DNA from 2 places in the Virgibacillus salinus genome. Region 2 is predicted to be linked to the other one. Evidence: riboswitches for the same ligand, from Rfam matches in the RefSeq annotation. Region 2 holds a riboswitch; the other holds the start of a gene.
What was found. Region 2 has a riboswitch for cobalamin ahead of BLS02_RS09000 (DUF4430 domain-containing protein). Riboswitches for the same ligand answer to the same signal wherever they lie in the genome.
Positions count from the first base shown of each region.

Region 1: another riboswitch for cobalamin. It lies ahead of BLS02_RS02215 (ribonucleoside-diphosphate reductase subunit alpha); the one in region 2 lies ahead of BLS02_RS09000 (DUF4430 domain-containing protein).

Region 1 is NZ_FNKD01000001.1:430,917-437,596, reverse strand. Features, by position in the region: gene BLS02_RS02215 (ribonucleoside-diphosphate reductase subunit alpha) at 1-1,309, opposite strand, end outside; cobalamin riboswitch at 1,426-1,618, opposite strand; gene BLS02_RS02210 (GNAT family protein) at 1,814-2,560, opposite strand; gene BLS02_RS02205 (GNAT family N-acetyltransferase) at 2,584-3,114, opposite strand; gene BLS02_RS02200 (thioesterase family protein) at 3,317-3,796, opposite strand; gene BLS02_RS02195 (3-hydroxyacyl-CoA dehydrogenase NAD-binding domain-containing protein) at 3,816-4,790, opposite strand; gene BLS02_RS02190 (beta-keto acid cleavage family enzyme) at 4,792-5,685, opposite strand; gene BLS02_RS02185 (BCCT family transporter) at 5,881-6,680, shown strand, end outside.
Region 2 is NZ_FNKD01000002.1:435,561-442,240, reverse strand. Features, by position in the region: gene BLS02_RS09030 (YpbB family protein) at 1-563, opposite strand, end outside; gene BLS02_RS09025 (ferredoxin) at 717-971, shown strand; partial or broken gene BLS02_RS09020 (helix-turn-helix transcriptional regulator) at 1,008-1,259, opposite strand; gene BLS02_RS09015 (hypothetical protein) at 1,365-2,555, opposite strand; gene sigX (RNA polymerase sigma factor SigX) at 2,552-3,076, opposite strand; gene BLS02_RS09005 (ECF transporter S component) at 3,172-3,687, opposite strand; gene BLS02_RS09000 (DUF4430 domain-containing protein) at 3,693-4,130, opposite strand; cobalamin riboswitch at 4,336-4,518, opposite strand; gene BLS02_RS08995 (ATP-binding protein) at 4,543-6,306, opposite strand; gene BLS02_RS08990 (response regulator transcription factor) at 6,309-6,680, opposite strand, start outside.

The DNA.
Region 1 (6,680 bases), on a different contig from region 2:
GTGATTGATTCTGAGTAATCTCAGTGCATAAATTCGAGCAATAAATCATCCCGTTATGCGGATTATTATTTTTTCGGTTTACTTCATCACGGTAAAACATGAATGGTGTTCCCGACTCAAGCTGTGATTTCATAATCCGCTTGATAATATCTATTGCCGGTACGACTTTTCTCGATAGCTCAGTCGATTGCACACATTCCAGATACCTTTGACGCCATGTGCCATCGCCTTTTTCCTCATCATAAAAATCTTCCAGCGAATAACCCATAACCTGACGAACTTCATGCGGATCAAATAAATGCCAATCACCGCGGTTTTCTACCTGTTCCATAAAATAATCCGGTAAGCTGACACCCGTGAAAATATCATGGGCGCGCATCCGATCATCACCATTATTTAATTTCAAGTCGAGAAATGGCTCAATATCTTTATGCCATACATCCAGATAGATAGCGATCGCACCTTTTCGTGTCCCCAGCTGGTCTACGTTAACAGCGGTATTGTTGAGTTGCTTAATCCATGGAACGACACCACTGGACATATTCTTGTATCCCTTGATTGAACTGCCGCGGCTACGGATTTTCCCCATGTAAACGCCAATTCCTCCACCATTTTTGGAAAGCTTAGCAATGTCAGTATTACTGTCATAGATAGACTGCAAACTGTCATCTACTGTGTCGATAAAACAGCTGGACAGCTGACCGTGAGATTTACCAGCATTTGTTAAGGTTGGTGTGGCAACGGTCATATATAAATTACTCAACGCCCAGTATGCTTCTGTGACATAATGACTGCGATTTACTTGCGCTTCGTCCTGCATTAAGTACATCGCAATGATCATCCATCTTTCCTGTGGTAGCTCATATGTATTCTTGTTATGGTCTGTTGCAAGGTAGCGAGTTGCCAGAGTGTACAGTCCCAAGTAGTTAAATAATAAGTCCCTCTCTGGCTGAACTACTTCGGCAAAATAATCGATTTCCTCTTTCTTATACGTTTTTAACAAATGCTCTGAATAGATACCCTTTTCCGTAAGTGTTGTGATAAGTTCATAGAAGTTTCCGTACCGTAAATTCGCATCGTATCCCCTGTTTTCTGCAGCAGTTTTGTATAATTCCTTTAAATAAATACGGCTAGCTGCAAAGGTCCAATCAGGGTTGGCTTCATCGATATTTTCAAGGGCTATTTTTATCAGATTCTCCGTAGTTCCGGTCCGATTGGCTTTTTCCAACAAAATTTCCTTGTCTATATTTAATCCTTTTGTTGCATATTCAATCAATTGTGAGATTTGCCCATTTGCTGTCATTACCATGTTTTTTCCTCCTTTTTTCTAAAACAAAAAAACGTTCACCCAGGGGATGAACGGTTAGAACGACAGAAAATATGTATATATCTCTCTATCGTTTCACCTTCTCTTACCCCGAGGAATTGAAACTACAAGCTATGGCAGGTCTCCTGGCTCGTGCTTCTATCTACTAGAGTCCTTCCCATACCGTAGCCGTGAAGCTTTCGGTACAGTGGGTTACTCGTTCGTCCACACTTACAGTTGCGGGGACAGCTCCAGTTTTTCACTGGATTCCCTATTATGACAATAAATGTCACCTTAACTTGCAACACTATATATAGTTGTTATTTTTATTATTATACCAATATATTGTATTGAAAGACTATCATATAATATTACTTCTTGCAATACGGATATGTAAAAATAATGGAGGATTTAAGTTTTAATATAATTGCACCGGTTTTTATGAACTTCGGCGAACTAGTTGTGAACTTCGAGCAACCTAATTGTGATCTTCAGTATTTTGGGGATTTAGCTTATCTTCTTATAAACCTTATTCCGCTCAATCACATGACACCCATTGGCCATAAAAGTTTTTAACATCGGCTGGTTACTTTCACTCGTACCGCCAATATAACGGAAAGCATTAAATTCATCCTTTAACAGCTGCAGTGCGAGTTTATGAAGGGGGATGCTTTTTCCTTTGCCACGTTTGCTTGGAATCAAGCCAAAATAAAAAAGTCTTCCTTCGTCCAGGGTACCTGGTTCAATATGTGGAATAGCAACTCCAACTGGCAGCCCTTCCTCATAAGCAACTAAACAAGAATCTTTATAGTCAGGCCCTAACTCTATTTCCAGGCTTTTCATTTGTTCATCAAGCGTTAATGAAGATGGGGCATTGAGTGAATCGGTCATTGATTCTGCCCAAATTTCTCTAAACTCATGTTGCGAAATACTATGTAATGACTTAAATGTAAAATTAGATTCCAGTTCAACTACCTCATTAAGTTCCTTATAAACAGTGACCATTTCATCATGAAACTGAAAATTATTGTCTTGAAGCACTTCATAGACCTCTTCAGTGAATTTACTGTTTACCATAATATTCACATTGGGGATTTCTCCGAGCTCAAGGTCATTAATAAAATTAGATATAAATTCAATCATTTCCTCAGCAGTTAATGCCTTTGTCTCTTCAATCGTTACAAAGTTTTTACCTTTCACAATTTTAACTTTTGCATAAATTTCTAATCTACTCATAGTTCCTTTAGGTTCCATAATTCGCACAACCCCCAATCTTTCTATTCCTTAAACCATTCATTCTCCAATATACTCATTTCCCATACGTTCCAGTACTCATCTCCAACTTTTGCTGCTTCTCTATGTAACCCTTCTTTTGTAAACCCTGACTTCTCATAGCAAGCAATTGCTGAAGCATTAAAATCATACACACCAAGACTTACTCTGTGCAAATTATGTTTTTCAAAAGCAATGCTTAAGACTTCTCTAATCATTTGCTGACCTATCCCTTGTCCTCTCACGCTTTTATCACCAATTAATACTCTGCCGATTCGCCCCTTATTGTTGGCTTTATCAATCCTTCCTAACGAAATATGACCAATTGTGCTTCCTGATTCTTTATACACAACTTTATATGCAAATGTATTGGAGTCTTCGCTATTCGCATTCTGAATATAGTTTGATAATTGGGTTTCACTTAAAGGGTACTCAAATTGATTAGCACCACCCCATTGGTATAAAAATTCTTCTGTGTTAATCCAATTGATCAGCTGTTGGAAATCCGTACTTTCGAATTGCTTTAACTCAATCATTTTTACATTCTCCTCTAAAAATTAATTGTATTTCTTAGTATAAAGGTTACTTTCAAACTTTCAAACGCTCCATTATTTAAAAACTTGGCTTATCGCCAGTCTTTATATAGAAAATCCTTAGTTGCGCTTATTCTGTAAGAAAGTATTGGTACTTTCTTAACTCAAAAATTAAGACGCTACTCCTGAGCAACGTCCATACCATTTACTTCTTCTTGCTTCGTATTCCTATTACTCGGCCAGCTTCTTTGGGCTTTTCATCTGGAGTATGATTATCTGCTAAATCTTTAACCTTTGCAAAAATTTCATCTGGAAAAGGTGCAGGTCTGCCTGACGTTTGGTCAATTCCCATCAGCATTTGCTCGCTTGTTGCAGCACGTTTTCCATTTTCCCCATACAATTCATAAAAAACATGTGCACGCTTTTCGTCATAATCAAGCATTTGCAGATGTACTTCAAACGGCTCACCTAACTTCATTTCAGCCAGATAACAAACATGATTTTCCATTGTAAAAACCGTATAGTGATTATTTTCGCGAAAGTCATCTGTAATTCCAACCAACTTCATAAATCGATCGACGCCCCAGCTAAATGCGCGGACATATTCAGCATCATTCATATGCCCATTATAGTCAATCCAATCTTCGCGAACCTGATCATTAATAATTACTTTTGCTTCTCCCATATAAAACTCCCTCTTTCTATCAAATTTTACCGGTAAGATTTGCACCAGGCCAGTATTTTTCTAATAATTGCTGCAGTTCAATTAAAAATTGATCCCTGCGTTCTTCGAGACTGTTCATCTCAGCTCCATCAGTCTGCTTTTCACACCCAGTAATGACTTTCTCAGCCAATTCGTCGGTTAATTCAGGGGCTACAAGTTTTGTCCATGGCAGCTTTAAAGCTGGTCCAAATTGATCAAGTAAATGACGCATACCTTGCTTACCGCCTCCCATATGTAATGTTAGAAATGGCCCCATCAATGCCCAGCGTAACCCGGGCCCATAGATAATAGATGCATCAACTTCTTCCGTTGTTGCTACACCATCGTTAACAATATGAAGCGATTCACGCCAGATAGCTTCCATTAACCGATCGGCGACATGCCCTTCGATTTCTTTTTGGATAACAAGTGGTTTCATATTAAGTTTATCATATAAGTCTTTTGCTTTTTCAATAAAAAATAGTTCCGTTTTACTGCCTCCAACCAATTCTACTAATGGTATTAAGTAGACTGGATTAAATGGATGAGCAACAATAACGCGCTCTGGATGGTGAGCACAATCAGCCTGAAGTGTGCTTGGCAATATTCCGGATGTGCTCGAAGCGATCACCGTTTCTTCAGGTGTGTATTGGTCAATTTCAGCCATGACTTTTCGCTTAAGCTGCTCACGCTCCGGTACGTTTTCCTGCACAAAATCAGCATGAGTCAGGGCAATTTCAAGGTCTGTTTCAAATGATAAATTATGCATAGATGCCTCATCTGCTAATCCCATCCTCTCCATTGCTGGCCAGGATTTTTCTACTGCATCACGCATTCGTTCTTCTGCCGTCGGATCAGGGTCAGTTGCTGTGACATGATAACCGTTCGCTAAAAATCGAGTAATCCAGCCATTACCGATTACGCCAGTCCCTACGACAGTGATGTTTTTTATCTGAGATGTATCATGTCCATCCATGTTAATCCGCCTTCCCATCATGTTTACGAAGTTTTAAAAATTCACGTGCATCATGTGGAGTCATGATTTCTGACCCTAAACTATGAACAATTCCAATTGCTTTATCGACCAGTTGTTCATTTGTCGCCAATGTTCCCTTTTTCAAATAGATATTATCTTCCAAGCCAACACGAACATTTCCGCCCTGGAGAACTGATTCGGCTACCATTGGCATTTGCATCCGTCCGATACCAAACGCAGCCCAGCTAGCATTATCCGCGACACGACTTTTCATATATGCTAATGTCTCTGCATCAGCATCAGCTCCCCACGGGATTCCGAGGCAAAATTGAAACATTGGATCACCATCAATTAAACCCTCTTCCACCAATTGATTGGCAAATCGGACATGACCTGTATCAAAGCACTCAAGTTCTGGTTTAACACCACTTTCCTGAATTAGCTTTGCTTGTTTTCGCAGCCAGTCTGTAGGGCTGACATAAACCTGATTTCCAAAATTGACACTTCCGCAATCCAGCGTACAAATTTCAGGTAACAGCATACCCACAGGCTCATGGCGCTGTTCAGGGGTTTGCATATCAGTACCTTCACCACCCTTAGTAGGATCAGCATCACTTGGAACCCAATCGCCACCACCACCAGCAGTAATATTTATAATCACATCAGTATCTGCTTCACGTATTCGTTCCACTAGTTCTCTAAAAATCTCCACATCATGACTTAGCATTCCTGTCTCAGGATCACGTACATGAACATGAGCAATCGTCGCACCTGCTTTTGCCGCTTTAATGGATGAATCCGCAATTTCTTTTGGTGTTACAGGTACATTCGGATTTTTTGATGTGGTATCTCCCGCACCTGTTACCGCACATGATAAGATGACATTTTTATTCATGAAATTCCTCCTAACAGTTATCCATCATAAAAAGTTTTCTTTTCTGCTTATACTGTTTACTTAAATTAACTTTTTTATTATTTTCATCGACATAAACAGTAACTACATGTTTTATGAAACCTCTCGGAAAGATTAATGTTTGTGTATATCCTGCTTAGTTATAGAAAAGCTATCTGTAGAAAGGGTGATATCGATATGAACAAAAGTTTGATTGACTGGCCCACATTTATAGGTGCTCTAATATTACTCCTCGCTGTTTCCATTCCACTTGCTGTTTTCCCTAAAGAAGGTAAAGAGATCGTCGGTGCTGCAAATGAATTCATGACAGGGAATTTTGGTGTACTTTATTTATTGGGTGGACTCGCAGCTTTTGCATTTCTAATCTTCGTTGCGTTCAGTAAAAACGGTCGTATTAAACTTGGGGATGAAGATGCCGAAAGGGAATTTGGAACAATATCCTGGGCGGCAATGCTTTTTGCAGCGGGTATTGGCTCGAGCATTCTTTACTGGGGAATGATTGAATGGGCTTACTACTATCAAGGTCCGCCGTTTGGCATAGAGGGAAGCTCACGTGAGGCGATTGACTGGGCGCCTGCATATGGTATTTTTCACTGGGGTCCAATCGCTTGGGCAATTTATACGCTACCGGCTCTACCGATTGCATACTTTTATTATGTAAGAAAAAAACCTGTATTGAAAATAAGTGAAGCAGTAAGACCTGTCCTTGGACGATTGGTAGATACACCGCTAGGAGTTGTTATTGATGTCCTTTTCATGTTTGGGCTAATGGGAGGTGCAGGAACAACACTTGCATTAGGTACCCCTATGATTGCTGAAGGTGTTAACTCGATAACCGGCTTACCGGTAAACCTAACTTTAAAAGCCTTCATTATGCTGATTTGTACTGCTATCTTTGCAGTAAGCGCCTATTCCGGCTTGCGTCGCGGAATAAAAGTGTTAAGTGATATCAACCTATGGCTTGCCATCTTCATTTT
Region 2 (6,680 bases):
CTATCGACAAACATACTTGCTTCTTGATCCTGAAAACATTTTAAAAGATCGTACAATTCGTCATAAAAACTTTGCAGAAAATAATGCCGATCTTGCTTAATAACGTAATATTGTTTTTTCACCCAACCTGTAACCACTGGTTTATCAACAACTGGTATGAAGTTAAGGTTGCTGTTACTACTATTTGATATAGTTTGAATTAAAAGGACTAATCTTTCAAAAAATATGGTTGCAGAACTAGAGTAGTTCATTCCATTAAAGTAACGTAGCGGAATACTATTTGGATTTTCTTGTAACCATTCATTACCTAATGCAGTTGGTATTGCTGAAGAATTATCATTAAGCTGGACTAAACCTGCAGAGATAAGCTTATCTATTCTTTCATCAAAATTCTGCTTCTTTAACGATTTATAAATTCCGTAAAAATTATCCAATTTATATATGTGAGCATCCTGAACGGTTTGGATTGATTTTTTTCCTCTTAGTAGATGATATATTGCTGCGACACTACGTCCAGTTTTTAATTGGGAGCAACATGTAATGACAATACGATCAAATATCAATGTTCTAAACTCCTTTATGAATAATTTGTGTCGATTATCAGAGTTTCCTTCCTCATTAATGATAACATGTATTATAGCAGTTGAAATGTATAAATATCAGCCTTACAATAGTTTGTACAAGACTTTTTTTGTAAACGAACTGGAGGTTAATTCATGCCTAAATATACAATTGTTGATAAAGAAACGTGTATTGCTTGCGGAGCATGTGGTGCTGCTGCTCCTGATATATATGATTATGATGATGAAGGGATTGCATATGTAGTTTTGGATGAGAATGAAGGAAATGTCGAAGTACCGGATGTATTGGAGGAAGACATGATTGATGCATATGAGGGTTGTCCTACTGATTCTATCAAGATAGCTGATACATCATTTGATGGTGATCCATTAAAATTTGAAGATGAATAACACGAAAGCTCCTAATGTAGGGAATCATCTTTCTTTATGTGCTGCTGTTTCGAGAATCGTTAGTACATCATATCCTACAGTTTGCTGTATTACTTCACTGTCACGAAAAAGCGCACACAACGCTACTGTCGTAGTCCAATTAGCATTGTTTCTCCGTTTCTCAATTTGAACTAACGACTTCTTTGATATTCCCAATACAGTTGCCATTTGATCTTGTGTATAATTATTCTCCACCCGTATTAGTTTTACTTTTGTCGATATTCTATCGATAATTGTTTCTTGTTCCATTGAAATCATCCCTAAATAAATAACTCGTATAAATTATATGATAATTCCCATTGTTAAAAAAGTCAAAGCGTTCTGACAGGATATCTCCTCTCGGAACGCTTTGACTCAATCAATTTTAATTGCATTTACTCCTTCTGGTACTTTAATTGGCTCAGATAAATTATATGGGCCTATTGTTTCGTCTGAAGTATTTGTAAATAAGACTTCCTGATAATCAAAGCTTTTCGCAGTCATCAGAATAGCCTCTATCATCGTTACGGTTTCCTGGTTATTGTAAGCCATTTTTTTATCGGCAAAATTTATTTGAAGTAAATCACCTTCACGTCTCAATGAATAATCAATATTTCTTGGTATTGAGTGATAGACATTATATGATTCTTCATCCTTTTTCATTTCGGCTAACGCGGTTTCAATATCAGATTGGTCTTCGACTGGTATTCTTGCAAGAAACACACGTTTTTCTTCAGACAATTGATATCGTTTATAAATGACATTTGAAGATTTTAGCGATATTTCCTTCACTTTACCTATAGGATCAAGATTTACTTGCTGACTAAAGACAGCTTTATTAATTTTGTTAGGGGCAAACATTGTTGTCAGTAAACCTATAAACATATTCGCCTGAGTACTTGAGGTGACAGAAAAATCTTCAGGCAGTTCCACATGAACTTGACTATTTTGTTCATCCAATTGGAATACTGCACCCGAAAACATATAGTCACTAACACCCCATGTTTTCTCATTCAAATAAGTACTTATCTGATTATAATACTTTCCCGCATTCTCTGTTTTGGGAACTTCAAAAGCTAACGGGATAATATACTTTGCCTGACGATCGGCAAGAGCACCATGTATTATAGTAGTATTGTCATCCGTAGAATGAATAACGTGAGACTGCATCTCGGCTTCCATCATCGTAACGCTTGATTCACTTTCAGCAGAAGATGCATTGTCTTCCTGCCTCTTTAGTTCACTCGACTCGTTTCCACCATCCATACTTTCGTTAGAGGCAGAATTGTCCATTGCTTTATCAGCAGAACTATTTTCACTATTACTCTGATACATCGTATTATTCATCATCGAAGGTACTATAAGAACTAATAGCAACAGCACCATAACTGTACTGAAAATAGGAATAAGTACAAACTTTTTATTAATTTTTTTAGGTCGTATTTCATTATTAAGTTCGGAGGAGATGCGCTGATAGAGTATATCTTTGTCCAAGCTGTCTTCCATTACTGGCATCTGTTCTAACGATTCTTTAATCTGCTTTTCGTTGTTGTCGAAAGTATTCACAATACATCTCCTCCTTCACTTATGTATTTTTTCAATGTCTTCAGTCCACGATGCTGTGTCGTCTTCACTTTGCTAACACTGAAATTTAAGATGTCTGCTGTCTCCTGAATAGAAAATGATTGTATATACCGTAATATTAGAACACTTCTTTGATCTGGTGTGCATTTATCCAAATAGCGATAAACATCTTTCACTTGTTCATTTTGCATAGCTATCTCATCAGGGAGCAACTTCTGATCCTGAATTAATTGCCCTTTTTCACTCCAGTCAAAGTATTCCATAATACGATTTCGTTTCCTCTTCTGAGAGCGAAAGTAATCGATTGTTATGTGCCGCGCAATTGAAAATAGCCAAGTCTTCTCAGTACTTTCTCCTTTAAAAGAATCGTAGGATTTTAAGACTTTAATATATACTTCCTGAACGAGGTCTTCACAAGTTTCTTTATCCTTTACCATATAAAAGATGAATTGGTATAAATCATGATGATAGTTATCATAAAATTTCTCAAAAACGGCTTTCATAAAGATCCTCCGTTCATTTACATAGTCGTTTATTACCACACGAAAGTTACAACTTATTATACTATATTAGAAAAACGCAAAAATACCAACCTAATTCAGTTGGTATTCTGCAAATTGAAATGTTTTTCAGCATAATTTCTAAAAAAGTGAGCAATTATCGGATATAACAGAACCATAAATACCCCATTGCCAATTGCATGATATGTATCAAATGGTAATCCTGCCAGATAGTACGGAAGAAATTTTCCAGTAACAGAAAATGTCGTTAGGGAAATAATAAATCCGTATAAATAACCACTAATTACCGCAATAATTACTAATATTAATCCTGGGATCTTTCGAGGGTATTTTCCTAACACTCCACTTAATAATCCAATTAATGCCCAGGCAACCACTTGCCAGATTGTCCATATCCCCATTCCTAAAATCATATTAGAGAGGAATGTTGTTAAAATAGCTAGTAAAACAGCTGCTAGAGGGCCTAATAATAAACCACAGACAATAATTAGTGATGTTACCGGCTGGACATTTGGTAGAAATGCAAAGGCGAAGCGTCCGACAACAGCCAGTGCTGCAAGCAATGCAAGTAACGTAATTTTATAAGTATTCAATTAAGTCATTCCCAAGCTTGCAGATCAAAAGTTACTTTGTCACCAGGAGATAGCTTAAATTCTTTAGCACCGACTGTAGGCATTTCACCATTTACAGTAAACATCCAAGATTTTTGCTCGCCGTCTTTAGGTGCAACACCGTCAATTGATGTTATAAAGCCATCATCAAAATCAGTCTCCAGCTGAAAGTTCTCTTCCATTACTTCCATAAGTGTTGCCCCTTCTTTAACAGCAACCTCTTTTTCATTAATATATTCAGAACCTTTATCTTTGGAAATTGTAATCTGAACCTTTTCCTCACTTTGTTCCTCTGAGTTCTCACTTACTGTATTTTTCTCTTCTTGACTGTTTGTCTGCCCCTGTTCTTGTTCTTCAGCACCACACCCGATCAATAATCCCATAACGATCAGCAATGATGCAATACGTAAAAACAATTTGTTCATCTTCCCATTCCTCCAGTTCTATTTTTGTATTGAGGAGAATTGGGCGTTGGAAACCAAGGTATCGTTTAAGTTCTAAGTATCAATCAATTATAAACATATAAAAAGCTAACCCTTCTAGAGAGTTAGCTTAAATAGACAATCGATACATAAAAATAACCAATCACAATGTACTCGGTTGTCCCAATCGCTCACATCCTCGAAGCTTTGAAACGTTAGAGACTTGGCAGGTCTACTGACTCGTGATTTACACCTACTATAAGTCCTTCCCATATGACGGATCATACAGTGGATTACACTTATTTCGAATATCACATACAGTTGCGAGGACAGTTCCTGTTTTTCACAGGATTCCCTATTAAGTAATGACACCAAACTCTATATTATTATTCAATTCTATATTATCATATCATATTTACTTCTCTTGTAAAGGTAGTTTAAATGAAAACGTGGTTCCTTCATTAATTTTGCTGTTCACAGTAATTGAACCATTATGAGCTTCCACAATATTTTTAGCAATGGAAAGTCCAAGTCCAGTTCCCTTTTTCTTACTATTTTTTGTGCGTGATTTGTCAGCTTTATAAAAACGTTCGAATACAAATGGTAGATCATCTTCCGGAATACCACTTCCATTATCATTCACCGAAACATTAAAATCAGTTGCATTACTTTCAATAATAACATTAACTTTTCCGTTTTCATTGGTATGTCTAATTGCATTATCTATTAGGTTTGTTAATACCTGCTCCACTCGATCCTGATCAATATATATTTGGTCAGTGGAAATATGCTTTATAAGATTTAATTCAACATCACTTTCATCCGCCAACCCTTTAAACTTTTTCAAAATTCTTTCAATAAATTTTTCTACGTTAACATTTTCTATATTTAACTGTATATGACCTGCTTCCATCCGTGCTAAATCCAATAATTCGTTCACCAAGCGACCCATTCTTAAAGATTCATCGTGGATAATTTGTGCAAGTTCATTTTTATCTTCTCTACTTTCTGCCACATCGTCGACAATCGCTTCACTATATCCTTGTAACATGGAAATAGGTGTTCTCAGTTCATGGGAAACATTTGCGATAAAGTCTTTTCGCAACTTATCTAATCGTCGTTCCTCTGTCATATCACGAATAACAGCCACCGCTCCACGTACATATGTCTGATCATATAAAGGTGTCATTATCATTACCCATGTACGTCCTTGTAGATTAATTTCATGTATTGCTTCTTTTTCATCATGGATGACATTCGTTAATATTTCATCTAAAGGTATCGGTGCTTTATTATTGTTTTCTGACGAATCCATATCATTTTCGTAATATAAATTCTCAATAAACCGCTCTGCAGGAGGATTTGTTATAAGCATATCACTATTTCGGTTAAATGTAATCACACCATCTGCCATGGAACTTACGATACTTGAAAGCTGTTCTTTCTCCTGTCTTAACGCATTAATATGAAATTTCAGTTGCCTGCCCATTCGGTTAAACGCCATTGCAAGCTCACCAATTTCATCGTGTGTTAAAATTGGTACTTTCGTGTTAAATTCTCCTCTTGTAAGATCAAATGCTGCTTCCCGCATTTTTATTAAAGGTGACGTTATTCTGGTGGAAAGAAAAAAAGCAAAAATAGTTGTTAAAATTATAGCAATACCAGCAGCAAGAAAGATAATTTTAGTCGTTTCAGCTTTCGTCTGGTTTACGATATCAAGTGATTGGTATACAAAAACTGCTCCATCTTGGCTAACTGGAGTACCTACGATCATTACTTCTGTATTACCATCAGGTAAGAATAGTTGTTTTTTTATATTTTCACCATTAGTAATAACTCCCATTAGATCATTTTCCTTTTTCAGCCATTGGGTATCGAGTTTACCAAGGTCGTTATCAATAGATTGGGATACCCATGAAGTACCATCTTCATAAATGATAGCTAAACGGCTTGCTGGATCCTTTACACGTTCTGCAGTCTCCAACGCTAATTCCTGGTTATCATATTGCTCTACCATTATAGAAACCTTTGTTGCTGTTTGCATCATATCTTTTTCTGCTTCATCAACATGAAAATTCTCAAAAAACTCCAAAAGTAAAACGGTTAAAATAAATAATACAAAAGAAACTAGCAATAATATCGTTATTGCTAGCTTCCCTACAACACTACGCCAAAACATCATTATACATCATCTACCTCAAATTTATATCCGACGCCCCAGACAGTAACAATCATCTTAGCAGCTTCTTTGGATACGTTATTTAACTTCTCACGTAGCCGCTTTACATGTGTATCTACTGTACGTAGGTCTCCAAAGAACTCATATTGCCAAACTTCTTTTAATAGAAGTTCACGTGAAAATACTTTATCTGGAGACTTAGCTAAGAAACATAACAACTCATATTCTTTAGGTGTTAGACTAACTTCTATTCCATCTGCCGTAACTCTGTGAGCATCATGATCTATGGTCATATGAGGAAAAACGATTAAATTTTTGGTCGGTGTATTCGCTTCATTAAAGTTAGTGTTCGAAACTCTACGCAGCAATGCCTT